DNA from 3 places in the Paenibacillus sp. FSL K6-1558 genome. Region 2 is predicted to be linked to each of the others. Evidence: a T-box and tRNA genes for the amino acid it is inferred to sense, from the RefSeq annotation. Region 2 holds a T-box; the other regions hold tRNA genes.
What was found. A T-box is a leader RNA that pairs with one kind of tRNA and senses whether it is charged. The one in region 2 lies ahead of ileS (isoleucine--tRNA ligase), so its partner is inferred to be a tRNA-Ile.
Positions count from the first base shown of each region.

Region 1: it encodes a tRNA-Ile, which carries the amino acid that the T-box ahead of ileS (isoleucine--tRNA ligase) is inferred to sense. The anticodon was not compared.
Region 3: it encodes a tRNA-Ile, which carries the amino acid that the T-box ahead of ileS (isoleucine--tRNA ligase) is inferred to sense. The anticodon was not compared.

Region 1 is NZ_JBBOCV010000001.1:4,112,876-4,122,474, reverse strand. Features, by position in the region: gene iolD (3D-(3,5/4)-trihydroxycyclohexane-1,2-dione acylhydrolase (decyclizing)) at 1-1,282, opposite strand, end outside; tRNA gene MHI38_RS17810 (tRNA-Gly) at 1,686-1,756, opposite strand; tRNA gene MHI38_RS17805 (tRNA-Pro) at 1,770-1,843, opposite strand; tRNA gene MHI38_RS17800 (tRNA-Leu) at 1,851-1,929, opposite strand; tRNA gene MHI38_RS17795 (tRNA-Arg) at 1,951-2,027, opposite strand; tRNA gene MHI38_RS17790 (tRNA-Gly) at 2,034-2,108, opposite strand; tRNA gene MHI38_RS17785 (tRNA-Leu) at 2,120-2,200, opposite strand; tRNA gene MHI38_RS17780 (tRNA-Lys) at 2,213-2,285, opposite strand; tRNA gene MHI38_RS17775 (tRNA-Tyr) at 2,296-2,381, opposite strand; tRNA gene MHI38_RS17770 (tRNA-Thr) at 2,388-2,463, opposite strand; tRNA gene MHI38_RS17765 (tRNA-Phe) at 2,484-2,559, opposite strand; tRNA gene MHI38_RS17760 (tRNA-Asp) at 2,569-2,646, opposite strand; tRNA gene MHI38_RS17755 (tRNA-Met) at 2,675-2,748, opposite strand; tRNA gene MHI38_RS17750 (tRNA-Val) at 2,766-2,841, opposite strand; tRNA gene MHI38_RS17745 (tRNA-Glu) at 2,849-2,920, opposite strand; tRNA gene MHI38_RS17740 (tRNA-Asn) at 2,925-3,000, opposite strand; tRNA gene MHI38_RS17735 (tRNA-Ala) at 3,004-3,079, opposite strand; tRNA gene MHI38_RS17730 (tRNA-Ile) at 3,107-3,180, opposite strand; rRNA gene rrf (5S ribosomal RNA) at 3,216-3,332, opposite strand; rRNA gene MHI38_RS17720 (23S ribosomal RNA) at 3,481-6,408, opposite strand; rRNA gene MHI38_RS17715 (16S ribosomal RNA) at 6,712-8,267, opposite strand; gene MHI38_RS17710 (GNAT family N-acetyltransferase) at 8,952-9,506, opposite strand.
Region 2 is NZ_JBBOCV010000001.1:1,715,101-1,724,699, forward strand. Features, by position in the region: gene MHI38_RS07375 (TraR/DksA C4-type zinc finger protein) at 1-110, shown strand, start outside; gene MHI38_RS07380 (DUF5665 domain-containing protein) at 144-509, opposite strand; gene ileS (isoleucine--tRNA ligase) at 688-3,786, opposite strand; T-box leader at 3,903-4,194, opposite strand; gene MHI38_RS07390 (DivIVA domain-containing protein) at 4,252-4,761, opposite strand; gene MHI38_RS07395 (YlmH family RNA-binding protein) at 5,002-5,784, opposite strand; gene MHI38_RS07400 (YggT family protein) at 5,800-6,063, opposite strand; gene MHI38_RS07405 (cell division protein SepF) at 6,080-6,547, opposite strand; gene MHI38_RS07410 (YggS family pyridoxal phosphate-dependent enzyme) at 6,538-7,239, opposite strand; gene pgeF (peptidoglycan editing factor PgeF) at 7,246-8,145, opposite strand; gene MHI38_RS07420 (YlmC/YmxH family sporulation protein) at 8,200-8,592, opposite strand; gene sigG (RNA polymerase sporulation sigma factor SigG) at 8,811-9,593, opposite strand.
Region 3 is NZ_JBBOCV010000001.1:4,148,095-4,157,693, reverse strand. Features, by position in the region: gene MHI38_RS18055 (hypothetical protein) at 55-915, shown strand; gene MHI38_RS18050 (hypothetical protein) at 1,104-1,538, opposite strand; tRNA gene MHI38_RS18045 (tRNA-Gly) at 1,690-1,760, opposite strand; tRNA gene MHI38_RS18040 (tRNA-Pro) at 1,773-1,846, opposite strand; tRNA gene MHI38_RS18035 (tRNA-Arg) at 1,862-1,938, opposite strand; tRNA gene MHI38_RS18030 (tRNA-Gly) at 1,945-2,019, opposite strand; tRNA gene MHI38_RS18025 (tRNA-Leu) at 2,028-2,115, opposite strand; tRNA gene MHI38_RS18020 (tRNA-Lys) at 2,128-2,200, opposite strand; tRNA gene MHI38_RS18015 (tRNA-Gln) at 2,209-2,283, opposite strand; tRNA gene MHI38_RS18010 (tRNA-His) at 2,297-2,372, opposite strand; tRNA gene MHI38_RS18005 (tRNA-Thr) at 2,465-2,540, opposite strand; tRNA gene MHI38_RS18000 (tRNA-Asp) at 2,560-2,637, opposite strand; tRNA gene MHI38_RS17995 (tRNA-Met) at 2,666-2,739, opposite strand; tRNA gene MHI38_RS17990 (tRNA-Val) at 2,757-2,832, opposite strand; tRNA gene MHI38_RS17985 (tRNA-Glu) at 2,840-2,911, opposite strand; tRNA gene MHI38_RS17980 (tRNA-Ser) at 2,929-3,020, opposite strand; tRNA gene MHI38_RS17975 (tRNA-Asn) at 3,022-3,097, opposite strand; tRNA gene MHI38_RS17970 (tRNA-Ala) at 3,099-3,174, opposite strand; tRNA gene MHI38_RS17965 (tRNA-Ile) at 3,202-3,275, opposite strand; rRNA gene rrf (5S ribosomal RNA) at 3,332-3,448, opposite strand; rRNA gene MHI38_RS17955 (23S ribosomal RNA) at 3,598-6,525, opposite strand; rRNA gene MHI38_RS17950 (16S ribosomal RNA) at 6,871-8,426, opposite strand; gene rocF (arginase) at 9,156-9,599, opposite strand, start outside.

The DNA.
Region 1 (9,599 bases), 2.4 Mb from region 2:
ACAAACGGTGCAAGTCCCCTGGGAGACTACCTGCCGCACAGACAATTACCGAGGATGGATCAATCGTGCGATTTACAATACCAATGGCTTTGGTCTGCGCCAGACCGGCTTCATGCTCCGCAGCGTAGAGTCGATCCACTTCTGTATTCCATTGATCACGAAGTTCAGCCACTTCAGATGAACCATATGCACTGCTGTACTGTTGTGCCTTCAATTCTTGTTGCAACGCCTGCAAGCCTTCACGGGCATCAGCCAGGATAGCTTCCCCGCCTAACTTGGCAGCATCCATACTATTCAAGTTGATGTTGATAAAGGATACTTCTGGATTTTGAAAAGCAGCATGTGAGGCCGTGGTAAAATCGGAGAACCTCGTACCCACGCCGATCACGACATCTGCTTCTTTAGCCAAGCGATTGGCTGCCAGAGAACCGGTAACCCCGATGGCCCCCACATTAAGCGGGTGTTCCCAAGATACTGCGCTTTTGCCTGCTTGCGTTTCAGCAATTGGAATACCGAAAGCTTCGGCGAACTCGATCAGTTGTGCAGATGCCTCAGAGTACAGCACCCCGCCGCCCGCAACGAGCAGGGGCTTTTTGCTATGGGTGATCTGCTTCGTTGCCCGTTCAATGGCTGCCTGAACAGGTGGCCTGCGATCCAGATAATGCACTTTACGGGCAAAGAAAGATTCCGGGTAGTCATACGCTTCTGCCTGCACATCCTGAGGTAATGCCAGCGTAACAGCTCCTGTCTCAGCTGGGTCGGTCAATACACGCATAGCATTGGTAACTGCAACCATCAACTGTTCCGGGCGCACGATGCGATCCCAGTATTTGCTGACCGCTTTGAACGGATCTGTAGCCGATATGGTATAGTCACTGCTTACTTCAAGTTGTTGCAATACTGGATCTGGCTCTCTTGTAGCAAAGTTATCTCCTGGGAGAAGCAATACCGGAATCCGGTTCACCGTTGCTGTTGCTGCGGCAGTAATCATATTCAGTGCACCAGGGCCGATAGATGTAGTGCATGCGTAGATCTGTTTGCGGTTTTTCTGTTTGGCATACGCTGCAGCTGTGTGCACCATACCTTGTTCGTTCTTACCTTGCATATACGTCAGGCTTCCAGAGCTGCGTTCTAATGCTTCCCCGATGCCTGTTACATTCCCGTGTCCAAATATTCCGATAATTCCTTTTACAAACTTGGTCTCTACCCCATCTACCGAGATATACTGCTGATCCAGGTATCGAAGCAAGGCCTGAGCCATCGTTAGTCGAATCGTTGTCATGAATTGATCGCCATCCTTTCCTTTACGGGTTAAGCGCTTAATCTAAGTTAAGTTTAAGCGCCTTACCCCTAAAGGTTAAGCGCTTAATTTATATGGTATTACAGGCTGAGCATTTTCGCAAGCTATTTTTGAAAGCGTTTTATTAAAATTAGGTTGGATTTGCGTAAAATAAGGGGTGAGATCGTACGATGCTGGAGGAATGTAAGGTATAAATGATCAACAAATATTAGCTTGGAGTGTAACAAGAGAGTTCGCTGAATGTGGATTGAATGTTAATTGAGAAAATAGCTGAAGAATATGACGGAGACTTGGCCACATAATATAGGAAAAGGGGACTAACTTCTTGTTCATGCAAAAAAAAAAAGAGAACACAGATTGTGTCTCTTTCTTCTTCAATATATAAAGCGGGTGATGGGAATCGAACCCACGCTATTAGCTTGGAAGGCTAAAGTTCTACCATTGAACTACACCCGCATAAACAAAAAAATCGGGATGACACGATTTGAACATGCGACCCCCTGGTCCCAAACCAGGTGCTCTACCAAGCTGAGCTACATCCCGTTAAATATACCGGCGAGAGGACTCGAACCTCCACGGTTTCCCACTCGATTTTGAGTCGAGCGCGTCTGCCATTCCGCCACGCCGGCATAGTTTAAATTTAGTTATAATGGCGCGCCCTGAGAGATTCGAACTCCCGGCCTTTTGATTCGTAGTCAAACGCTCTATCCAGCTGAGCTAAGGGCGCAAATATTGGAGCGGAAGACGGGAATCGAACCCGCGACCCTCGCCTTGGCAAGGCGATGCTCTACCGCTGAGCCACTTCCGCAAAATAAGGGATGCGCGTGGAGGGACTTGAACCCCCACGTCAAAGACGCTAGATCCTAAGTCTAGTGCGTCTGCCAATTCCGCCACACGCGCATATAATAAAAGTGAGTCATGAAGGATTCGAACCTTCGACACCCTGATTAAAAGTCAGGTGCTCTACCAACTGAGCTAATGACTCATAATAGAACTGGTGGAGGATGATGGATTCGAACCACCGAACCCGTACGGGAGCAGATTTACAGTCTGATGCGTTTGGCCACTTCGCTAATCCTCCATAAAGTGGTGCCGGCGAGAGGACTTGAACCCCCAACCTACTGATTACAAGTCAGTTGCTCTACCAGTTGAGCTACACCGGCGTATCAAATTGTTTTATTAATGGTGGCTCGGGACGGAATCGAACCGCCGACACGAGGATTTTCAGTCCTCTGCTCTACCGACTGAGCTACCGAGCCATATAAAGATGGCGGAACCGACGGGATTCGAACCCGCGATCTCCTGCGTGACAGGCAGGCATGTTAGGCCAACTACACCACGGTTCCAGATCACTTTCGGTTAGGAAAGCTACAATTGCGGGGGCAGGATTTGAACCTGCGGCCTTCGGGTTATGAGCCCGACGAGCTACCGGGCTGCTCCACCCCGCGTCATTTAAAAAAATATATGGTGGAGGCTGAGGGGATCGAACCCCCGACCCTCTGCTTGTAAGGCAGATGCTCTCCCAGCTGAGCTAAGCCTCCGAAAATATGACCCGTAGGGGATTCGAACCCCTGTTACCTCCGTGAAAGGGAGGTGTCTTAACCCCTTGACCAACGGGCCTTACTGGCTCCCCGAACAGGACTCGAACCTGTGACAACTCGATTAACAGTCGAGTGCTCTACCAACTGAGCTATCAGGGAAAATGGTGGAGCCAAGCGGGATCGAACCGCTGACCTCCTGCTTGCAAGGCAGGCGCTCTCCCAGCTGAGCTATGGCCCCATACATGTATTTCTTATGAAGTTACTATGGGCCTTGGTGGACTCGAACCACCGGCCTCACCCTTATCAGAGGTGCGCTCTAACCAACTGAGCTAAAGGCCCCTATCATTCGAAAAAAAATACCCCATTGGGGTTCCGCTTGGCGGCGTCCTACTCTCCCAGGACCCTGCGGTCCAAGTACCATCGGCGCTAGAGGGCTTAACGGTCGTGTTCGGGATGGGTACGTGTGGAACCCCTCCGCCATCGCCACCAAACGCGATTGGTCGAAGCATAGCTTCTTCCATTCATTCAGAACTGAAAATCATACACACATTCCGTGATGTACCGATTTCCACTTCATTCAGAGTGTTGTTCTCTGAAAACTAGATTCGAAACGAAACGTACGCGATTTAAAACTTGCTATTGGATAAGCCCTCGACCGATTAGTACTGGTCAGCTCCATGCATTGCTGCACTTCCACCCCCAGCCTATCTACCTCGTCGTCTTCAAGGGGTCTTACATACTGGGAAATCTCATCTTGAGGGGGGCTTCACGCTTAGATGCTTTCAGCGCTTATCCCGTCCGTACATAGCTACCCAGCGGTGCTCCTGGCGGAACAACTGGTACACCAGCGGTACGTCCATCCCGGTCCTCTCGTACTAAGGACAGCTCCTCTCAAATTTCCTACGCCCACGACAGATAGGGACCGAACTGTCTCACGACGTTCTGAACCCAGCTCGCGTACCGCTTTAATGGGCGAACAGCCCAACCCTTGGGACCTACTTCAGCCCCAGGATGCGATGAGCCGACATCGAGGTGCCAAACCTCCCCGTCGATGTGGACTCTTGGGGGAGATAAGCCTGTTATCCCCAGGGTAGCTTTTATCCGTTGAGCGATGGCCCTTCCATGCGGTACCACCGGATCACTAAGCCCGACTTTCGTCCCTGCTCGACTTGTAGGTCTCGCAGTCAAGCTCCCTTATGCCTTTGCACTCTTCGAATGATTTCCAACCATTCTGAGGGAACCTTTGGGCGCCTCCGTTACTCTTTAGGAGGCGACCGCCCCAGTCAAACTGCCCACCTGACACTGTCCCCGCACCGGTTTACGGTACCAGGTTAGAACCTAGATACGATCAGGGTGGTATCCCAACGGTGCCTCCACGCAAGCTGGCGCTCACGCTTCAAAGGCTCCCACCTATCCTGTACAGATCGTACCCAAATTCAATATCAAGCTGCAGTAAAGCTCCATGGGGTCTTTCCGTCTTGTCGCGGGTAACCTGCATCTTCACAGGTATTAAAATTTCACCGGATCTCTCGTTGAGACAGCGCCCAAGTCGTTACGCCATTCGTGCGGGTCAGAATTTACCTGACAAGGAATTTCGCTACCTTAGGACCGTTATAGTTACGGCCGCCGTTTACTGGGGCTTCGGTTCACAGCTTCGGGATTACTCCCTAACCACTCCCCTTAACCTTCCAGCACCGGGCAGGCGTCAGCCCGTATACTTCGCCTTACGGCTTCGCACAGACCTGTGTTTTTGCTAAACAGTCGCTTGGGCCTTTTCACTGCGGCCCCCTCGTGCTATTCACACTACCGGGGCACCCCTTCTCCCGAAGTTACGGGGTCATTTTGCCGAGTTCCTTAACGAGAGTTCTTCCGCGCGCCTTAGAATTCTCTTCTCGCCTACCTGTGTCGGTTTGCGGTACGGGCACCTTCATCTGGCTAGAGGCTTTTCTTGGCAGTGTGAGATCATGACCTTCGCTACTGTAATTTTCACTCCCCATCACAGCTCAGCCTTACGGTTAGCGGATTTGCCTACTAACCAGCCTTACTGCTTGGACAGGCATCCATCAGCCTGCGTCACTACCCTACTGCGTCCCCCCATCGCTCGTAACGATTTACGGTGGTACAGGAATTTCGACCTGTTGTCCTTCGACTACGCCTTTCGGCCTCGCCTTAGGTCCCGACTTACCCTGAGCGGACGAGCCTTCCTCAGGAACCCTTAGGCTTTCGGCGGATCAGATTCTCACTGATCTTTTCGTTACTCATACCGGCATTCTCACTTGTATAATGTCCAGCGCTCCTTACGGTACACCTTCAACCCTTATACAACGCTCCCCTACCCCTGATGCAAAGCATCAAGCCATAGCTTCGGTGGTGTGTTTAGCCCCGTTACATTTTCGGCGCAGAGTCACTCGACCAGTGAGCTATTACGCACTCTTTCAATGGTGGCTGCTTCTAAGCCAACATCCTGGTTGTCTGTGCAACTCCACATCCTTTCCCACTTAACACACACTTGGGGACCTTAGCTGATGGTCTGGGCTGTTTCCCTTTTGACAATGGATCTTAGCACTCACTGTCTGACTCCCGGAAGTAAGTCTATGGCATTCGGAGTTTGACTGAGCTTGGTAACCCTTGCGGGCCCCGCACCCAATCAGTGCTCTACCTCCACGACTCTGTTTTCCGAGGCTAGCCCTAAAGCTATTTCGGGGAGAACCAGCTATCTCCGAGTTCGATTGGAATTTCTCCGCTACCCCCACCTCATCCCCGCATTTTTCAACATGCGTGGGTTCGGGCCTCCAGTGCGTGTTACCGCACCTTCACCCTGGACAGGGGTAGATCACCCGGTTTCGGGTCTACGTCCACGTACTCATTCGCCCTATTCAGACTCGCTTTCGCTGCGGCTCCGGCTCTTCACCTTAACCTTGCACGGGAACGTAACTCGCCGGTTCATTCTACAAAAGGCACGCCATCACCCCTAAAACGGGCTCTGACTTTTTGTAAGCACACGGTTTCAGGTTCTATTTCACTCCCCTTCCGGGGTGCTTTTCACCTTTCCCTCACGGTACTGCTTCACTATCGGTCGCTAGGAAGTATTTAGCCTTGGCAGATGGTCCTGCCGGATTCATACGGGGTTTCACGTGCCCCGCACTACTCGGGATCCGTCTCGGAGGGAACAGACTTTCAATTACAGGGCTTTTACCTTCTTTGGCGGGCCTTTCCAGACCTCTTCGCTTAACCGGTTCCTTTGTAACTCCATGTGAGACGTCCCACAACCCCAAAGAGCAAGCTCTTTGGTTTGGGCTTCTCCGCGTTCGCTCGCCGCTACTGACGGAATCACTATTGTTTTCTCTTCCTCAGGGTACTTAGATGTTTCAGTTCCCCTGGTATGCCTCTACATAACCTATGTATTCAGTTATGAGTAACTGGATATTACCCCAGCTGGGTTTCCCCATTCGGACATCCCCGGATCAAAGCTTGCTTACAGCTCCCCGAGGCAGTTTCGTTGTTCGCCACGTCCTTCATCGGCTCCTAGCGCCTAGGCATCCTCCGTGTGCTCTTAGTAGCTTAACCATTGCGCTCGTGTTCGAGCTGTCACTTCCCTTGGTTTGCTTGCGCAAAGCCAAAAGTCGTTCCATTTCGATCACTCGCTCCAGCAATCTACCTTATAAAACACTTCACTTGTTTACACAAGATCAGCTTAAAGGAATGTTCTAATTCGCGTTTGTTTCGTTTCGATATCTAGTTTTCAAAGAACAAGCTTCATAATAAACAAGCTGTTTGAGAGTTTGAGCTCTCAAAACTGAGCAACGAGTGAGTGGTTTGCAGCTAAGCTGCATATTTGAATGTTTCCACGCGGGAAACGATTCTCCATAGAAAGGAGGTGATCCAGCCGCACCTTCCGATACGGCTACCTTGTTACGACTTCACCCCAATCATCTATCCCACCTTCGGCGGCTGGCTCCTTGCGGTTACCCCACCGACTTCGGGTGTTATAAACTCTCGTGGTGTGACGGGCGGTGTGTACAAGACCCGGGAACGTATTCACCGCGGCATGCTGATCCGCGATTACTAGCAATTCCGACTTCATGCAGGCGAGTTGCAGCCTGCAATCCGAACTGAGACCGGCTTTGTTGGGATTGGCTCCATCTCGCGATTTCGCAGCCCGTTGTACCGGCCATTGTAGTACGTGTGTAGCCCAGGTCATAAGGGGCATGATGATTTGACGTCATCCCCACCTTCCTCCGGTTTGTCACCGGCAGTCTATCTAGAGTGCCCATCCAAAATGCTGGCAACTAAATATAAGGGTTGCGCTCGTTGCGGGACTTAACCCAACATCTCACGACACGAGCTGACGACAACCATGCACCACCTGTCTCAACTTTCCCCGAAGGGCACCTAACGCATCTCTGCCTCGTTAGTTGGATGTCAAGACCTGGTAAGGTTCTTCGCGTTGCTTCGAATTAAACCACATACTCCACTGCTTGTGCGGGTCCCCGTCAATTCCTTTGAGTTTCAGTCTTGCGACCGTACTCCCCAGGCGGAGTGCTTAATGTGTTAACTTCGGCACCAAGGGTATCGAAACCCCTAACACCTAGCACTCATCGTTTACGGCGTGGACTACCAGGGTATCTAATCCTGTTTGCTCCCCACGCTTTCGCGCCTCAGCGTCAGTTACAGCCCAGAGAGTCGCCTTCGCCACTGGTGTTCCTCCACATCTCTACGCATTTCACCGCTACACGTGGAATTCCACTCTCCTCTTCTGCACTCAAGTCACACAGTTTCCAGTGCGATCCGGGGTTGAGCCCCGGGATTAAACACCAGACTTACATGACCGCCTGCGCGCGCTTTACGCCCAATAATTCCGGACAACGCTTGCCCCCTACGTATTACCGCGGCTGCTGGCACGTAGTTAGCCGGGGCTTTCTTCTCAGGTACCGTCACCTTGAGAGCAGTTACTCTCCCAAGCGTTCTTCCCTGGCAACAGAGCTTTACGATCCGAAAACCTTCATCACTCACGCGGCATTGCTCCGTCAGGCTTTCGCCCATTGCGGAAGATTCCCTACTGCTGCCTCCCGTAGGAGTCTGGGCCGTGTCTCAGTCCCAGTGTGGCCGATCACCCTCTCAGGTCGGCTACGCATCGTCGCCTTGGTGAGCCGTTACCTCACCAACTAGCTAATGCGCCGCAGGCCCATCCCCAAGTGACAGATTGCTCCGTCTTTCCAGTTCTCTTCAGGCGAAGAAAACAAGTATTCGGTATTAGCTACCGTTTCCGGTAGTTGTCCCAAGCTTGAGGGCAGGTTGCCTACGTGTTACTCACCCGTCCGCCGCTAACCATCAGAGAAGCAAGCTTCTCTTCAAGTCCGCTCGACTTGCATGTATTAGGCATGCCGCCAGCGTTCGTCCTGAGCCAGGATCAAACTCTCCAATAAAGTTATTGAAAAGAGCGATAAGCTCATTTTGAATCTGACGAGATTAAACATCTCATTTGTGTTCCAGTTTCCATACAGCCAGATGGCATGTACCAAAAACCTTCACGTCATTCTGCAAGCAGAATGTTTACTCACTCGTTGTTCAGTTTTCAAAGATCAAACGTATTCAGTCACCGTCACTCATTCGCTTCAGCAACTTTTATATCATACCACTTCCGAACCAACTTTGCAAGCTCTTTTTTTCAAGTTTCTTTTGAAGCTTGTTTTTATTTGCTTGCCGCACCGTGTAAACTGTGTTTTCTTGGCCGGATTTAGAATATATCATAACATACAACCTTTTTGCAACTTGCAAAATATCCCATCTATATGTCGACATTAGATCAAAACCATATAACATCAGCCTGCTTCTATAATGATAATTGAAACTGCCCTCACACACTACATTCCTTTACTTACCCTACTCGTTTCAGCTACACATGAAATACACCTTATAAAATACTCATCATTTAAATTTATCCAAGGAATCCTGTGATACTAGACCAGCTCTTATTTTTTAAATGTTTATTCTCAGCTAGCTTGTATTAATCATACAACCCTTCCATCTAGCATTAGGGATAAAACTATCTATGGTAACATTTGTTCCGTGTATTCTAGCTACTAAGCAAAGACCCCTAATTTCATATGTTATCTCGTTCCATCGGGAAATCTGGCCATCATCACTGTATCGTAATACTCTCCATCCGCATGCCTTCGATCTCGCTTGAGGACTCCTTCAATCTCAAAACCACTCATCTTATATAATCGTATCGCTTTATCATTCGTTGAAAGTACCTTTAACGTTACCTTTTCGATCCCTTGTTCATCCGCCCAATGTAAGGACGATTTCAGTAACTCTCTTCCTATACCATATCCCCAGAAGGAACGGGCAACACATACCCCAAACTCGACCTGATGCGAAAAACGCTTCAACTCAGATCCAGCACACCTGCAGTACCCGACAATGTCACCTGATGCCACAGCAACCAGAAACAGATTGTTACGTTTTGCGGTATCCATGCGAATCAACTCTTGGAACCCCGAAGCATCAATGTAGGCTTCGCCCGCTTCACGATCCATATTATCCGTCTCACCGTCTAGCTGTACACGAAGTGAGCACAACGTATCTACATCCTTTTCCACGGCTGAACGAATGGTATATTGCATTCCTTTGACTAGGTACTCCTGATCATCAATGATCATCTCGCCTCTCTCACACCTTTCACGCTTAACATTAACAACATCATCAACTCTGTTTAGGCTACATTCCACACTCACCTTGCCTTATTCTCTTCT
Region 2 (9,599 bases):
ACGGTCACGATGTTTCGATTGTACGTAATCGTCAGTACCGACAATACCTGGAGAAGGGTGAGGGCTTAGGATTACTTGAACCCGACTCAGATGATGATGACACGTATTGAGTTTACAGGTGAGCCATCTACAGGCCTTATTTTTCAATACGTGTTCATATCAAGCTGCCTTTGTACGATTCGTACAATATCAGCAATATAATCTCCGACGATAGGGAGGTTTAATGCACCAAGAACCTGTAACACATAGATAATGGTGGCCGCGAAAAAAGTAAATCCGATGGCAATTCCTACACCTCTGGCTGCACCGGACAAGAGATTCAGCCCAATTAGCTTCCACGGCCGATTTAGCAATTCCGTATATTGGGCAATACGTGAACGCTCCAGCTCACTCGCAAGACGGTTGGTTAACGTATGTAATTCTTCAATTTTATCATGCGGTGTGTCCACCTTAGCTATTTCCGCTGTTTCTGTTGCACTGGACTCAGCTGACTTATCCTGTTTGCTCATGTTTCGCTCCAATCCTTGCATCAATATAGATCAAACGAACTGTTACTTTTTTAAAAAGAACTGCACAATTTAATCATTGCCCGATCTGTGGAAAAACAAACAAAAACAAATGAGCCCAGCTTCAGGAATTGCCCCTTAGCTGTGGCTCATTTATTTTAATCTTACTTATTCTTGTTCACTACGCTTCAATAAAGATTCCGATGCCTTTGCCTCCGGCTTCTACTTGCTCCATGCCATCCACCTTACCAAATGTCACGTCAGTCACCAGTACATTTTCACGCAGAACATCGTCAAATGCTTCAATAGCTGCTTGAAGATCGGCATCCACATCCAGCGTCAGGCGCACTCTTTTCTCGATTGGCAGATCCAGACGTTTACGAGTATCCTGTACCGCACGAACCACTTCACGAACCCAGCCTTCTTGCTCCAGCGCCGTTGTGATCTCTGTGTTGAGGGCTACCGTCAAACCATAACCGGATGCAGAAGCAAAGCCCGATTTAGCCTGTTTCTCAACCAGCAACTCCTCATCCGTCACCTGTAGTTCCTCGCCTTCCGGAGAAACGACGTTAAATGCACCTTCCGCTACCACTTTACGGGTCTCATCTGCCGTCATGCCTTTGAACAAGTTTTGCAGGAAACCTACGTTTTTGCCGTATTTTTTACCCGCGACTTTAAGGTTCAGCTTGAGTGTAAAATCAACAAACTCGGCATCGTTATGCTCTGTACGAATTCCTTTGACGTTGATCTCTTCCTTGATGATCTCTTCATAACTTGCCAGATCAAAGCCTTTGTCAAGGGATACGATCAACTCGGACAATGGCTGACGCGTTTTGATACCAGTCTCGTTACGAACGTTACGAGCAAGCTCAACAACGCGGCGAGCTGTTTCCATATCTTGCTCCAAAGCCGCATCGATTAATGCTTCATTCGCTACAGGATAGTCATCCATATGCACACTTTCGCCCGTTGTCAGGTTGAGGTAAATATCCTCAGCCAGCATTGGAGTGAATGGCGCAACCAGCTTCGCTGTAGTCACGAGCACTTCGGTAAGGGTACGATACGCATCCAGTTTATCCTCTGTCAAACCACTTCCCCAGAAGCGATCACGGGAACGGCGGATATACCAGTTACTGAGCTCATCTACAAAGGCTTCGATCGCTTTGGAAGAGTTCAGGTAGTCGTTCACGGACAATGCTTTTTCTACCACAAGGATCAGGCTGTTCAATCTGGACAGAATCCAGCGATCTAATTTGTGAGCAGACACTTGGAATGGATGCTCCTGTGGATCGAATCCATCGATCGTTGCGTACAGCGTCAGGAATGCATGAGTGTTCACCAGCGTATCCACCATTTTGGACTTCGCTTCTCCTACGATGCCTTTGGAGAAACGTTTGCTGTTCCACGGTGCACTGTCAGACAACAACGCCCAGCGGAATGCGTCCGTACCGTACTCCTCGATAACTTCCCAAGGATCGATAACATTACCTTTGGATTTGGACATCTTTTGGCCATTTTCGTCCAGTACGTGTCCTGTTGCCATAACAGCTTTATAAGGCGCTTTGCCTGTCAAAAGTGTAGATACCGCGAGCAGGCTGTAGAACCAGCCGCGCGTTTGGTCAATCCCTTCACAGATCATATCTGCAGGATATTGCTGCTCAAACACTTCTTTATTTTCAAAAGGATAATGTTGCTGCGCAAACGGCATGGAGCCGCTGTCGAACCATACATCGATGACTTCAGGTGTACGCTTCATTTCGTATTTGCCGCAAGAGCTGAGCACCTTCACTTCATCTACATACGGCTTATGCAACTCGAGGTTTTCCGGCACATCGCCTACCGCACGCGCACGTAACTCAGCAATGCTATGAGGAGCAAACTGTTCGCCTGTCTCTTCACACACCCAGATGTTAAGCGGTGTTCCCCAGTAACGGTCACGGCTGATATTCCAGTCCACGAGATCCTCAAGGAACTTCCCAAATCGTCCTTCACGCACATGACCCGGATACCATTCCACTTCACTATTGTTTGCAATCAACTGATCCTTGATTGCTGTTGTTTGGATAAACCAGCTGTCCATAGCATAGTAGAGAAGTGGAGTATCACACCGCCAGCAGAACGGGTAGCTGTGCTCATATTTCTCTTTGCTGAACAGACGGCCATGCTCAGACAAGTATCTCACAATGTCGATGTCGCAGTCCTTCACGAAACGACCTGCAAAATCAGTAACTTGTGCTACAAACTTGCCTTCCAGGTCAACCATGTTCACAAAACTGATGCCATTCTCACGGCAGACACGGTAGTCATCTTCACCATGTGCAGGAGCCATGTGAACAATACCCGTACCACTTGCGTCTGTAACAAATCCTGCCCCCAGAATGATGTTGGTTTTCTCGGCCTCTACGTAGTTAAATGGCGGGCTGTACGTTTTACCTACCAAGTCTGCACCTTTCAGTGCACCAATGATCTCATAATCGCCTTTGCTATCTTTCATAACTTTCTCCACCAAGTTCGTCGCCATGATATACACTTCATCATTTTGACGTACACGAGAGTAGTCCATTGCCGGGTTTACAGCAAGTGCAACGTGAGAAGGCAATGTCCAAGGGGTCGTCGTCCAGGCCAATACGAATTCGCCACTGTCATCCAGCTTGAATTTTGCCGTCGCACTCAAATCTTTAACGTCCTTGTATCCTTGTGCAACTTCATGCGAACTCAATGTTGTTTGGCAAGAAGGGCAGTATGGACTTACGCGGTGACCGCGGTACAACAAACCTTTCTCATGGATCGTCGCTAGGATGTTCCACACACTTTCGATGTAGTTGTTGTCGAGAGTGATGTACGGATTGTTCATATCCGTCCAGTATCCGATCCCTTCCGTCAAATCACGCCATTGCTGCTCGTATTCAAAAACACTTGCTTTACATTCGTTGATAAATTTCTCCACGCCATAATCTTCGATTTCCCACTTGTGGGAGATACCCAATTTTTTCTGAACTCCAAGCTCTACAGGTAAGCCGTGTGTATCCCATCCCGCTTTACGCACAACGCGGTAACCCTTCATCGTATTGTAACGTCCAACAAAGTCTTTAATTACACGACCAAGCACGTGACCGATATGTGGTTTACCATTGGCTGTAGGTGGGCCTTCATAAAATACGAAGTTCGGCTTGCCCTCCCGGTTCTCAATGGAGCGTTTAAACGTATTCTCCGTTTTCCATTTATCTAACACACGCAGTTCTCTTGCACGTGCTTTTTCTTTGACATCAACTCGTTGCATGCTGTTCGACTTCCTTTCTGTTGTTAAGATGAATCGATTGTAAAACATTAAACATACACCATCGTAGCTCATAGATTCCGCTCACCGTTTTAGAACACAAAAAAACCTCATCCCTGGAAAGGGACGAGGTTCATCTCGCGTTACCACCCTAATTCTGTTCATCACAAACCACATTCAGGTTACCCCGAGTATGCTCTGTCATCAACAGCGCTTAAGCCCCGCTAAACTACTGCAGGGTACCGTTATAACGTACGGCTTACGGTTCAGCTTACACACGGCAATGCATTCACCGCTTCAGCGTCACTTCTCCGGGAGGATATTCGGCTATAACTCATCCGTTGGTTTGCACCAGACACCAACTCTCTGAGGGATGAGATCATAACGTACTGAGCCCGTCATGGAATCACTATTCAATATGAATATAGTTATAGCTTCTTTACCCGCAAAAGTCAACCGGGCAGCAGACTAATAAATCTCTTTCATCTCCCGCTCACGGTCACGCACTTCCTGCTCACGGCTCTCCAGTGCTTCCCAGCCATCCTGTGTCAGCAATTCAAGCTGAGCTTCAACGAGCGTACGGAAACGCGCACGATAGATGGATGCCTGCTTCTTCAGTTCTTCCACTTCCAAAGCAATCTTACGGGACTTGCCAAGCGCTTCGTTAACGATTCGGTCTGCATTTTTCTCTGCTTCCTTCACAATTAACTGAGCTTCCTTCTTTGCGTTATTCTTCACATCGTCAGCAGCTTCCTGCGCAATGATGATCGTTTTGCTAAGAGTCTCCTCGATGGTAGCAAAATGATCCAGCTTCTCCTGAACGGACAGCAACTGATTGCTCAGCTCCTTGTTCTCGCGAATGACGCCTTCGTAATCTTTGATGACTTGATCCAGGAATTCATTGACTTCATCCTCGTCATACCCACGCAAGCGTCGGGAGAATTCCTTGTTATGTATGTCCAGCGGCGTTAATGGCATGCTGTCCACCTCCTGTAAAAATTCCTTCTCACTATAGAGAAGGTTTGCAGCATATGGGTTCCACCCAAGGGGCCGTAAGAAAGAAACCTGAACTGGTAACTTTTTACGGAATAGCAGAATCTGCTCTCACGATCTGCAGAGATCCACATCTTGTACTTTAATGTATATCGGAAACACCGGATATTTTTTTACCTTTACGTTTAACATTTCGACAAGAATTCGGATTATCCTGCAATAACATCAAGCAAATTTACCGATCTTTACCCGGCAACGTCCCTTTTTGGTCATTCCTTCCTGTTCAAGCACCTTAAAACGACCAAATCCTTGAATGGATACCACATCTCCTGCCTTAAGCGGCTTTGAGGGGTCTTCCACCACTTTCCAGTTCACTTTACAGCGTCCTGCTTTAATTGGAATCAGTATTTTGCTACGGCTTAATCGGTGCACATCTGCACAGATACCATCCAGTCGCATCGAGGCAACGGTAATATCTATAGTGTCCAATTTCGTCGCAGACCATTTCATCTGATTCAATGGCAGTAGTTCTGTAAATACGTGCAACCGATGCACCTGATTCAATTGAAGCGATAAAAAAGCGCCGGTCTCTGCTGCCACTACAGTATGGCAGCCATCCTCCAGCACTTGAATATCTCCAATCTTGCCTCGTTTCATCCCGAGACCGAGCAGGGAACCCATATAGTCCCCATGCTCCAGTTCCGAGATTTTCTGATCGTCAGACGTAATGCTGAGGACCTGCATCCCCATATCTTCTTCATCCAGATAACGATAATCAGGAGCAATCAATGCACGCTTACGTTCAGCAGCTTCATATCCGCCATCGAAACGAACCTGAACGTCTTGGCTACGATTGACCAAGGATTGCAGAATAAACACCTGTCTTGGATCAAGGAAATCGGTGAGCTTCATATCATGAACCTTGCTCGCCCGTTCAACCCAATCGTTGGCTTTATCTACAAAGTCCCGCTCATCATGGCTAAAATGTTCGTACATATCACCGCTCATCTATGTCACCCTAACTTAAAATGTCAAATACTGAACTATAGAGAGTAACCCAACCAGCGCCAGTCGAAGAACAAGCAACGCGACGATCGGGGAAATATCCAGCACACCGAACAGAGGCGGAATAAACCGGCGGAAAGGACTTAAGTAAGGCTCTACAAATTTGCCTAACAATTCACCGATGAAGCTCTCCCGTGCATTGGGAAGCCATGACATCAATATGTAGACAATAACCATGTAAAAATAAATCTGGTATAGCGTACCCAATATACCTTCAATCATCTGATACAAAAAAGGCTCACCTCATTCTGTTATAATCTTGCTCGCTGTCAGCCAGTATCTCCGTAATGGTTCCCTGAATTTCAACCGTATCTGGCGTACAGAGAAAAATGTTGCCGCCAATTTTAGATATACCGCCGCCTAATGCATATACCGTACCGCTTAGAAAATCAATAACACGTAAAGCCTGATCCTGACGGATTCGTTGCAGATTCACAACAACGGTACGATGCGACCGCAGATGGTCGGCAATCTCTTGTGCTTCGTCATAAGAACGAGGCTCATAAAGGACAACTTTTACATTTTTCTGGGAATGAATGCTAACCACATTATTACCCCTTTGGTTTCTACGTTTATCAAGTGCAGAGGTTTCATTTTCCTGCTGTTCAGGTTCGTGTTCTTCCTGTGCAGCAAGACGCTCCCGCTCTACAATCTCTTCCTCTTCCTGAAGTCCCAGGAAATTCATAAACTTATTCATTACGCCCATCGTGTTCCCTCCTCTTTTCCTACGAGAATTGATCCAAGCCGCACCCAGGTTGCTCCTTCTTCAATGGCCACTTCGAAATCGTTGGACATGCCCATAGACAACTCGGTAATGGGCTCAGCTGTCAATGCTTGTCCATTCAAATCATCTCTCAGCTCACGCAAACCTCGAAATACAGGACGCGTCAACTCTGGATCTTCCTCATGAGGCGCCATTGTCATCAGACCAATGACCTTAAGGTTGTTGAACGATTGAATATCCTTCAGAAAAGAACTTGCCTGTTCAGGTTGCAGACCATACTTGCTCTCTTCACCTGAAATGTTCACCTGCATAAACGCGTTCACCTTAATTCCAAGTGAAGCAGCTTTTTTATCCAGCTCTTTGGCAAGTGACAATCGATCCAGTGAATGGATGTACGCAAACTTGCCGATGACGTCTTTCACCTTGTTCGTCTGCAAATGACCAATAAAATGCCACGTGCCTTTCTGACCAAAGGCTTCCCATTTCGCCTGTGCATCCTGCCAGCGATTTTCTCCAATATGCTCAAGACCATGATCCAGCACAGCACCCGTCGTTTGCAATGAGACATATTTCGTGACCGCAATCACATTCACATCCTCAAAAGGGCGGTTACTGCGCTTACACGCATCTTCAATCTTCTGATTCACTTGTTGTATACGCTCCTCCAATGACACAGAGGGTCACCTCTCTTCCAGCCCAATCCAGCTTGCCATTCTCCCCGTTACCCCATTTTCCTTACGATAGGAAAAAAATAGTTCGGGATGACAACTTGTACACCATGTTGTACATTCGATATGATCCGGCAATATTCCTGCTTTCATCATAATGTGTCGATTACATTCTTTCAAGTTTAACATCGTTTTTCCGTTCGCAACAGGTGTATATATGCGCTTTGAAGCAGAATACTTGTATTCATCATTACCCTGAGGTTCATCCAGCCAAACCCGAACATGCCGCATAACAGCCTCATCCACTTCATAACAGCAATCCCCAATGGAGGGACCAATAGCCACACGAATGTCCTCTCTCCGGCTTCCATACTCCCGCTCCATCGTTTCCACCATAGAGACGGCAATACCCGCCACAGTCCCTTTCCATCCTGCATGAGCAAGACCTACAGCCTGATTCACCGGATCATAGAAATATAAGGGAACGCAGTCAGCATAAAACGAAGTCAGCAGTACACCAGGCACATTGGTAACCAGTCCGTCCGTATCCTGCAATGCCGATTGACGATCCAGCAGTCCTCTGCCTTTGTCTTTAGCTGTAATGACAGCCACCGCTTTACCATGCACCTGTTCTCCACAAGTCCATGCCTCCAGCGGAAAAGCAAGCTTCTCCGTCAGAAGACGGCGATTACGGAGCACTGCCTCCGCATCATCTCCAACGTGATACGCACAATTAAGGGTAGCGTACGGTTCTTGACCAACGCCGCCATGTCTGGTTGTAAATCCCGCCGTTAACCGCTCAAACAACCGTTTCCAAGGTTCAATATATAATAACAGCGGATCTTGATCACCATGATACGTTTTCTCTTCTATATCCTTCATGACATTTTTGTTCAATACAAAGGGTTCCATTCTTCATCACCTCACAACTTCCAGTTTACCAAATGCGGGTGCATTCTGTCTCATTTATATCGTTCTCCGTTGACTCCGATCCAGCCGTTCCAATCGTTCGGTACGCTCCGTGCGGCCCTGTTGCTGCTCATCATATAATCTTGCTTCTCGCTCACGCTCATCATAAGCTTGTTCTTTCACCTCATCCATTTTAACCAAAATGACATCCGAGCCGATCTTAACGATATTTCTCCAAGGTATAATCAGATCTGTCCCTCCTCCAAACAACCCCATAAAACGGCTATATCCTGGAACAACAATGGCTTCGATTCGCCCCTGTTTAAGATCCAGTTCCAGGTCACTGATCTGGCCAAGACGTTTGCCATCCGTAATATTTATGACATCCTTTGTTTGAAAATCGGAGATTTTCATACCTCGTGACGTTGCCTCATTCGTGTTCACTCTCATTCTACCCGCCCCCTGTTTACAGCTCATCTGTCCGTTCAGCATGCCTCTATACCAATATATGTTCTGTAGGCGAAAAATGTCCTGTTTTTCGCTTGTTTGTTACAACAGCCAACTCGGGCAAGATTACACTGGACTAGGGGGCTTCCCTTCCTTTTGCGCAAAAAAGACGATCAATGGAATGATTCTCCGACTGATCGCCTTTCTTGTCTAATGTCATCCTACGACTTTACATGTTTCTGCATCTGCTGTATAGCTGATTTCTCCAGACGTGAAACCTGAGCCTGAGATATCCCGATTTCATCTGCAACTTCCATCTGGGTTTTCCCTTCGAAAAAGCGCATCGACAAAATCATCTTTTCCCGTTGACCGAGACGGTGCATCGCTTCCCGCAATGCAATCTCCTCAATCCAGGACACATCCTTGTTTTTGTCATCACTGATCTGATCCATCACGTAGATCGGGTCTCCCCCATCGTGATAAATCGGCTCAAACAGCGATACCGGATCTTGAATGGCATCCAGTGCAAAAACAACATCTTCCTTCGGCACATTCAGTGCCTCCGAAATTTCAAATATCGTCGGTTCGCGTGAATTTTTATTCGTCAAGCTGTCACGAACCTGAAGCGCCTTATAGGCAATATCCCGTAGGGAACGGGATACCCGAATCGGATTATTGTCACGCAGATACCTGCGAATCTCACCGATAATCATCGGTACTGCATAGGTCGAAAATTTGACATTCTGGGATAAATCAAAATTATCAATGGCTTTCATCAGGCCGATACATCCAACCTGGAACAGATCATCGACAAACTCCCCCCGATTGTTAAAACGCTGAATGACACTGAGTACCAGACGCAGATTGCCATTCACCAATTTCTCTCTTGCTGAGCGATCATGGTGCTGCTGAAGGGAATGAAATAATTCCCGCATTTCAATATTGGTGAGAACAGGCAACTTTGCGGTGTCCACGCCACAAATCTCGACTTTGTTTCGGGTCATCGTGAT
Region 3 (9,599 bases), 2.4 Mb from region 2:
TTGCACGGTAAAGTGGGGTCTGTACGTTAATCCAGATTAGGAGAGTGATTGGTTTTGAAAAAATGGAAAAAAGTAACCGCCTCGTTGATGCTGAGCATCGTCACCCTGGGAAGTGGACTAACATTTCTGGATACGCCGCAGGCTTCAGCTGCTGCCAACGCCGTTCCCGCTTATGAAGTGAAGTTCCTCGCCAAGCCGGAGCTTGTGTTAAACGCCAATGGAACACCGCGCAGTGAGGTCATCCAGACCCTGGGGCTTAACGCTACACCACGAAATATCAATGTGGAGTACTTTGACACCAATGCTCTCGGATTGGATGCCCAAGGTTGGAACGTCCGTTTTCGCAAAAAGGATGATAAAAACAACTTCGAATTAACCTACAAGAAGCGTTATCCTGTCATTAACGGGGATATCAATGCAGCACTGACACTTGCAAATCAGGAAGGCTTCGATTCATCAGATGATAACTACGAGGCTGAAATTGACTGGGGATACGGTAAACAAACACTTAGCTTCTCCAACACGAAAAAAGTAGACACCAAAACAACTGGCACACAGTTGCCTTCCGAAAAGGATGCCTTGAATCTGCTATTGGACAAGCTTCCCGGTAAATTAAAAAACTGGTCTGCCTCCAACTGGGGCAAACAACAACTTACACAGGCCCGTGCCTATGGCCCAATCACCTTCCAACGGTATGAAGGTACATGGAACGGTCAGGAGCTTACCCTGGAAGTATGGCCGATCCGCAACGCAGCAGGTACGGATATTGAAAATATCGTCGAGGTTTCATTCAAAACAGATGACGCAGCAACCGTATCTGGTCTACGTAACCAATTACTACAATTGCTTCAAAACAAAAACTGGTTGATCCCTGCCGATGGTCTGAAAACACAGACCATCCTGGAACGGTATTAATGTAAAGCGATATGCAGTAGAAACAAAAGCTCCTCCTGCTTCTTTAGATAGAAGCAGGAGGAGCTTTTGATTTTCATCATATTTATCCGATAATTTAAACATTAGCTTTCACAAGACAAATGTTCTTTTTCCGGGGGACATATATTAACTATGTATATTCTACACCACTAAAACTAAGCGATCACGAATTACAATCGAATTACCCCATTACTTGAGTTATTAGTGAACAACTGTCTCTCGATCTCCCATAAAAAAGTTTTAGCTACTGAAGACTTAAAAAAAGCTAATTTTATTTTTCGATGTCTGCCGTTCATATGATAACCAATAATCAGAAAACTTTGGAATTTCATTACTTCTCGTTGGTTAGGGTGATGTACGCCACTCACTTTACTTAGTGAAAGCTCGAATATTTGTTGATCTGCTTGTATGTATAAGTTTCCGTTACCTAGTAGTACATCCACTTTCTTACCCTCCGGCACCTGAGGTAGACCTGAATAATGAATTCCGACTGAATGTAATGCTGCACCATATTTTTTCTTTAATCTGTTCGATTTTCTCGTTTGGGTAATTCCATAAATAATTATGGCGATCATCACAAAGACAAGGAATATAATAGGGCCCATTTAACAACCTCCTGTAACTTTTCTACTTTTGATTAAGAATAGATTACCACAAAACCCCAACATACGGTTCACTTGATCCGTATAAGCCAACTTATACACACTAAAAATAAAAAAAGAGTTCTTGCATTATGCAAGAACTCTTTGAATCGTAAGCGGGTGATGGGAATCGAACCCACGCTATTAGCTTGGAAGGCTAAAGTTCTACCATTGAACTACACCCGCATAAACGAAAAATCGGGATGACACGATTTGAACATGCGACCCCCTGGTCCCAAACCAGGTGCTCTACCAAGCTGAGCTACATCCCGATATAAAGGAAATAATGGCGCGCCCTGAGAGATTCGAACTCCCGGCCTTTTGATTCGTAGTCAAACGCTCTATCCAGCTGAGCTAAGGGCGCAAATATTGGAGCGGAAGACGGGAATCGAACCCGCGACCCTCGCCTTGGCAAGGCGATGCTCTACCGCTGAGCCACTTCCGCAAAATATATGGTGCGGTCGAGAGGACTCGAACCTCCACGGGGGGTTAGCCCACACGGACCTGAACCGTGCGCGTCTGCCAATTCCGCCACGACCGCATAATATGAAAGTGAGTCATGAAGGATTCGAACCTTCGACACCCTGATTAAAAGTCAGGTGCTCTACCAACTGAGCTAATGACTCATAGTAAATGGCTGGGGATATAGGATTTGAACCTATGCATGACGGAGTCAAAGTCCGTTGCCTTACCGCTTGGCTAATCCCCAATAAAGAAAACTATGGGGCGATCGAGGGGAATTGAACCCCCGAGTGCCGGATCCACAAACCGGTGCGTTAACCACTTCGCCACGATCGCCATAAAATCAAACCTTAAAGCATGAGTTTTTAGTATTACCATCAGAGCTTATATTATACAACTTATAAACCTCTAATTGCAAAATACTAAAATGGTGCCGGCGAGAGGACTTGAACCCCCAACCTACTGATTACAAGTCAGTTGCTCTACCAGTTGAGCTACACCGGCGCGGTGTAAAGTATTAAAATGGCGGAACCGACGGGATTCGAACCCGCGATCTCCTGCGTGACAGGCAGGCATGTTAGGCCAACTACACCACGGTTCCAGATCACTTTCGGTTAGGAAAGCTACAATTGCGGGGGCAGGATTTGAACCTGCGGCCTTCGGGTTATGAGCCCGACGAGCTACCGGGCTGCTCCACCCCGCGTCATTTAAAAAAATATATGGTGGAGGCTGAGGGGATCGAACCCCCGACCCTCTGCTTGTAAGGCAGATGCTCTCCCAGCTGAGCTAAGCCTCCGAAAATATGACCCGTAGGGGATTCGAACCCCTGTTACCTCCGTGAAAGGGAGGTGTCTTAACCCCTTGACCAACGGGCCTCACTAAAAAAGAATTATGGCGGAGAGAGAGGGATTCGAACCCTCGAGACGCTTGTGACGCCTACACGATTTCCAATCGTGCTCCTTCGGCCAGCTCGGACACCTCTCCATGGCTCCCCGAACAGGACTCGAACCTGTGACAACTCGATTAACAGTCGAGTGCTCTACCAACTGAGCTATCAGGGAATGGTGGAGCCAAGCGGGATCGAACCGCTGACCTCCTGCTTGCAAGGCAGGCGCTCTCCCAGCTGAGCTATGGCCCCATTCATGTATTTCTTATGCAGTTACTATGGGCCTTGGTGGACTCGAACCACCGGCCTCACCCTTATCAGAGGTGCGCTCTAACCAACTGAGCTAAAGGCCCACATATACATCCCATATCCCTAACGAGGGGGCAAAAAAAATACCCCAAAGGGAATCGCTTGGCGGCGTCCTACTCTCCCAGGACCCTGCGGTCCAAGTACCATCGGCGCTAGAGGGCTTAACGGTCGTGTTCGGGATGGGTACGTGTGGAACCCCTCCGCCATCGCCACCAAACGCGATTGGTCGAAGCATAGCTTCTTCCATATCAATCAGAACTGAAAATCATACACACATTCCGTGATGTACCGATTTTCACTTCATTCAGAGTGTTGTTCTCTGAAAACTAGATTCGAAACGAAACGTACGCGATTTACAACTTGCTATTGGATAAGCCCTCGACCGATTAGTACTGGTCAGCTCCATGCATTACTGCACTTCCACCCCCAGCCTATCTACCTCGTCGTCTTCAAGGGGTCTTACATACTGGGAAATCTCATCTTGAGGGGGGCTTCACGCTTAGATGCTTTCAGCGCTTATCCCGTCCGTACATAGCTACCCAGCGGTGCTCCTGGCGGAACAACTGGTACACCAGCGGTACGTCCATCCCGGTCCTCTCGTACTAAGGACAGCTCCTCTCAAATTTCCTACGCCCACGACAGATAGGGACCGAACTGTCTCACGACGTTCTGAACCCAGCTCGCGTACCGCTTTAATGGGCGAACAGCCCAACCCTTGGGACCTACTTCAGCCCCAGGATGCGATGAGCCGACATCGAGGTGCCAAACCTCCCCGTCGATGTGGACTCTTGGGGGAGATAAGCCTGTTATCCCCAGGGTAGCTTTTATCCGTTGAGCGATGGCCCTTCCATGCGGTACCACCGGATCACTAAGCCCGACTTTCGTCCCTGCTCGACTTGTAGGTCTCGCAGTCAAGCTCCCTTATGCCTTTGCACTCTTCGAATGATTTCCAACCATTCTGAGGGAACCTTTGGGCGCCTCCGTTACTCTTTAGGAGGCGACCGCCCCAGTCAAACTGCCCACCTGACACTGTCCCCGCACCGGTTTACGGTACCAGGTTAGAACCTAGATACGATCAGGGTGGTATCCCAACGGTGCCTCCACGCAAGCTGGCGCTCACGCTTCAAAGGCTCCCACCTATCCTGTACAGATCGTACCCAAATTCAATATCAAGCTGCAGTAAAGCTCCATGGGGTCTTTCCGTCTTGTCGCGGGTAACCTGCATCTTCACAGGTATTAAAATTTCACCGGATCTCTCGTTGAGACAGCGCCCAAGTCGTTACGCCATTCGTGCGGGTCAGAATTTACCTGACAAGGAATTTCGCTACCTTAGGACCGTTATAGTTACGGCCGCCGTTTACTGGGGCTTCGGTTCACAGCTTCGGGATTACTCCCTAACCACTCCCCTTAACCTTCCAGCACCGGGCAGGCGTCAGCCCGTATACTTCGCCTTACGGCTTCGCACAGACCTGTGTTTTTGCTAAACAGTCGCTTGGGCCTTTTCACTGCGGCCCCCTCGTGCTATTCACACTACCGGGGCACCCCTTCTCCCGAAGTTACGGGGTCATTTTGCCGAGTTCCTTAACGAGAGTTCTTCCGCGCGCCTTAGAATTCTCTTCTCGCCTACCTGTGTCGGTTTGCGGTACGGGCACCTTCATCTGGCTAGAGGCTTTTCTTGGCAGTGTGAGATCATGACCTTCGCTACTGTAATTTTCACTCCCCATCACAGCTCAGCCTTACGGTTAGCGGATTTGCCTACTAACCAGCCTTACTGCTTGGACAGGCATCCATCAGCCTGCGTCACTACCCTACTGCGTCCCCCCATCGCTCGTAACGATTTACGGTGGTACAGGAATTTCGACCTGTTGTCCTTCGACTACGCCTTTCGGCCTCGCCTTAGGTCCCGACTTACCCTGAGCGGACGAGCCTTCCTCAGGAACCCTTAGGCTTTCGGCGGATCAGATTCTCACTGATCTTTTCGTTACTCATACCGGCATTCTCACTTGTATAATGTCCAGCGCTCCTTACGGTACACCTTCAACCCTTATACAACGCTCCCCTACCCCTGATGCAAAGCATCAAGCCATAGCTTCGGTGGTGTGTTTAGCCCCGTTACATTTTCGGCGCAGAGTCACTCGACCAGTGAGCTATTACGCACTCTTTCAATGGTGGCTGCTTCTAAGCCAACATCCTGGTTGTCTGTGCAACTCCACATCCTTTCCCACTTAACACACACTTGGGGACCTTAGCTGATGGTCTGGGCTGTTTCCCTTTTGACAATGGATCTTAGCACTCACTGTCTGACTCCCGGAAGTAAGTCTATGGCATTCGGAGTTTGACTGAGCTTGGTAACCCTTGCGGGCCCCGCACCCAATCAGTGCTCTACCTCCACGACTCTGTTTTCCGAGGCTAGCCCTAAAGCTATTTCGGGGAGAACCAGCTATCTCCGAGTTCGATTGGAATTTCTCCGCTACCCCCACCTCATCCCCGCATTTTTCAACATGCGTGGGTTCGGGCCTCCAGTGCGTGTTACCGCACCTTCACCCTGGACAGGGGTAGATCACCCGGTTTCGGGTCTACGTCCACGTACTCATTCGCCCTATTCAGACTCGCTTTCGCTGCGGCTCCGGCTCTTCACCTTAACCTTGCACGGGAACGTAACTCGCCGGTTCATTCTACAAAAGGCACGCCATCACCCCTAAAACGGGCTCTGACTTTTTGTAAGCACACGGTTTCAGGTTCTATTTCACTCCCCTTCCGGGGTGCTTTTCACCTTTCCCTCACGGTACTGCTTCACTATCGGTCGCTAGGAAGTATTTAGCCTTGGCAGATGGTCCTGCCGGATTCATACGGGGTTTCACGTGCCCCGCACTACTCGGGATCCGTCTCGGAGGGAACAGACTTTCAATTACAGGGCTTTTACCTTCTTTGGCGGGCCTTTCCAGACCTCTTCGCTTAACCGGTTCCTTTGTAACTCCATGTGAGACGTCCCACAACCCCAAAGAGCAAGCTCTTTGGTTTGGGCTTCTCCGCGTTCGCTCGCCGCTACTGACGGAATCACTATTGTTTTCTCTTCCTCAGGGTACTTAGATGTTTCAGTTCCCCTGGTATGCCTCTACATAACCTATGTATTCAGTTATGAGTAACTGGATATTACCCCAGCTGGGTTTCCCCATTCGGACATCCCCGGATCAAAGCTTGCTTACAGCTCCCCGAGGCAGTTTCGTTGTTCGCCACGTCCTTCATCGGCTCCTAGCGCCTAGGCATCCTCCGTGTGCTCTTAGTAGCTTAACCATATGCTCCGGTTTCGTCTGCTCGCTTCCCTTGTTTTGGACTACGTCCAAAGCCAAAAGTCGCTCCCACCCGATACCATCGCAATTGCATTATCTACCGTTTTTATTGAAACTTGTTATACACAAGTTCAGCTAAAAAGGAATGTTCTAATTCGCGTTTGTTTCGTTTCGATATCTAGTTTTCAAAGAACAAATCGTTTGGTTCGGGCCGTTCACGGATGTGTCGGTCGAATCAACGAGAAGTTTTGAGAGTTTGAGCTCTCAAAACTGAGCAACGAGTGAGTAACTAGCCGACCTGGCTAGATTAGATTTGAATGTCTTCGTTGCAGAAGACGATTCTCCATAGAAAGGAGGTGATCCAGCCGCACCTTCCGATACGGCTACCTTGTTACGACTTCACCCCAATCATCTATCCCACCTTCGGCGGCTGGCTCCTTGCGGTTACCCCACCGACTTCGGGTGTTATAAACTCTCGTGGTGTGACGGGCGGTGTGTACAAGACCCGGGAACGTATTCACCGCGGCATGCTGATCCGCGATTACTAGCAATTCCGACTTCATGCAGGCGAGTTGCAGCCTGCAATCCGAACTGAGACCGGCTTTGTTGGGATTGGCTCCATCTCGCGATTTCGCAGCCCGTTGTACCGGCCATTGTAGTACGTGTGTAGCCCAGGTCATAAGGGGCATGATGATTTGACGTCATCCCCACCTTCCTCCGGTTTGTCACCGGCAGTCTATCTAGAGTGCCCACCCGAAGTGCTGGCAACTAAATATAAGGGTTGCGCTCGTTGCGGGACTTAACCCAACATCTCACGACACGAGCTGACGACAACCATGCACCACCTGTCTCAACTTTCCCCGAAGGGCACCTAACGCATCTCTGCCTCGTTAGTTGGATGTCAAGACCTGGTAAGGTTCTTCGCGTTGCTTCGAATTAAACCACATACTCCACTGCTTGTGCGGGTCCCCGTCAATTCCTTTGAGTTTCAGTCTTGCGACCGTACTCCCCAGGCGGAGTGCTTAATGTGTTAACTTCGGCACCAAGGGTATCGAAACCCCTAACACCTAGCACTCATCGTTTACGGCGTGGACTACCAGGGTATCTAATCCTGTTTGCTCCCCACGCTTTCGCGCCTCAGCGTCAGTTACAGCCCAGAGAGTCGCCTTCGCCACTGGTGTTCCTCCACATCTCTACGCATTTCACCGCTACACGTGGAATTCCACTCTCCTCTTCTGCACTCAAGTCACACAGTTTCCAGTGCGATCCGGGGTTGAGCCCCGGGATTAAACACCAGACTTACATGACCGCCTGCGCGCGCTTTACGCCCAATAATTCCGGACAACGCTTGCCCCCTACGTATTACCGCGGCTGCTGGCACGTAGTTAGCCGGGGCTTTCTTCTCAGGTACCGTCACCTTGAGAGCAGTTACTCTCCCAAGCGTTCTTCCCTGGCAACAGAGCTTTACGATCCGAAAACCTTCATCACTCACGCGGCATTGCTCCGTCAGGCTTTCGCCCATTGCGGAAGATTCCCTACTGCTGCCTCCCGTAGGAGTCTGGGCCGTGTCTCAGTCCCAGTGTGGCCGATCACCCTCTCAGGTCGGCTACGCATCGTCGCCTTGGTGAGCCGTTACCTCACCAACTAGCTAATGCGCCGCAGGCCCATCCCCAAGTGACAGATTGCTCCGTCTTTCCAGTTCTCTTCAGGCGAAGAAAACAAGTATTCGGTATTAGCTACCGTTTCCGGTAGTTGTCCCAAGCTTGAGGGCAGGTTGCCTACGTGTTACTCACCCGTCCGCCGCTAACCATCCGAGAAGCAAGCTTCTCTTCAAGTCCGCTCGACTTGCATGTATTAGGCATGCCGCCAGCGTTCGTCCTGAGCCAGGATCAAACTCTCCAATAAAGATGAATTTCGTCAGCGTCGTTAAACGCGGTGAAACTCATCGGGGTATTGAAAAGAGCGATAAGCTCATTTTGAATCTGACGAGATTAAAAATCTCATTTGTGTTCCAGTTTTCATACAGCCAGATGGCATGTACCAAAAACCTTCACGTCATTCTGCAAGCAGAATGTTTACTCACTCGTTGTTCAGTTTTCAAAGATCAAACTTGTTCTCGCTACCGAAACCAGTTCGTTTCAGCAACTCTTATATAATATCATGTCCGAACCAACTTTGCAAGCTCTTTTTTTAAGTTTCTTTCGAAGCTTGTTTTCAATGGCTTGCCGCACCATGTAAGCTGTGTTTTCTTGGCCGGAATTAGAATATACCATGTATGACATAACAATGCAATACTTATTTTAAAAATATAAAATTCCATCAGATTCCCTCATATAAACTAGGACTTATATCATTATAGACATGAACTTTAAGAAACCATATCCAACTTATGAAGCTGTGTAATACACTCGCGACGTCGCGCTCATTTCACAAATCACAAACCGAAACCGGATAGAAACTGTAATATGACATCAGACGAACGATCACAGCTGTACCACAACATTTATTAACGTAATAAATACAGGGAAGCCGCGTATATGATCAGCAAAATATTTCAACCGACCAATAACACAACTCCCCTGCAACATACCTTATAGATCATACCTGTTCCCTCTGAGCACTTTCCGCTTCCTTCTATAGAATAGATTTCCCTAACAAAGATGCAATTAATCCAACACCAAGCCGTGCCGTATGCCGGTTCTGATCAAGTAGCGGGTTCACTTCGACCAATTCCATAGATACAACCTGGTTGCTCGTAGCTAAACACTCCATTGCAAAATGCGCTTCTCGATAACTCAACCCACCCGGTACAGGTGTCCCCACCCCTGGCGCTTCACGCGGATCAAGGCAGTCCATGTCAAAGCTAACATGAATACCGTCCGTCCCATCTCCCGCAATCATCATCGCCTGATCAATGACCTGTTGCATCCCCAATCGATCAATATCATGCATCGTAAAAGCTCGAATGCCCAGTGCTCTGATCTGCTCCTTCTCGTACTCATCCAGATCACGAAGTCCGATATACACCAGATTGGACGGATTCACAAAGGAACCAGCACCTCTGATCTGTGACAAATT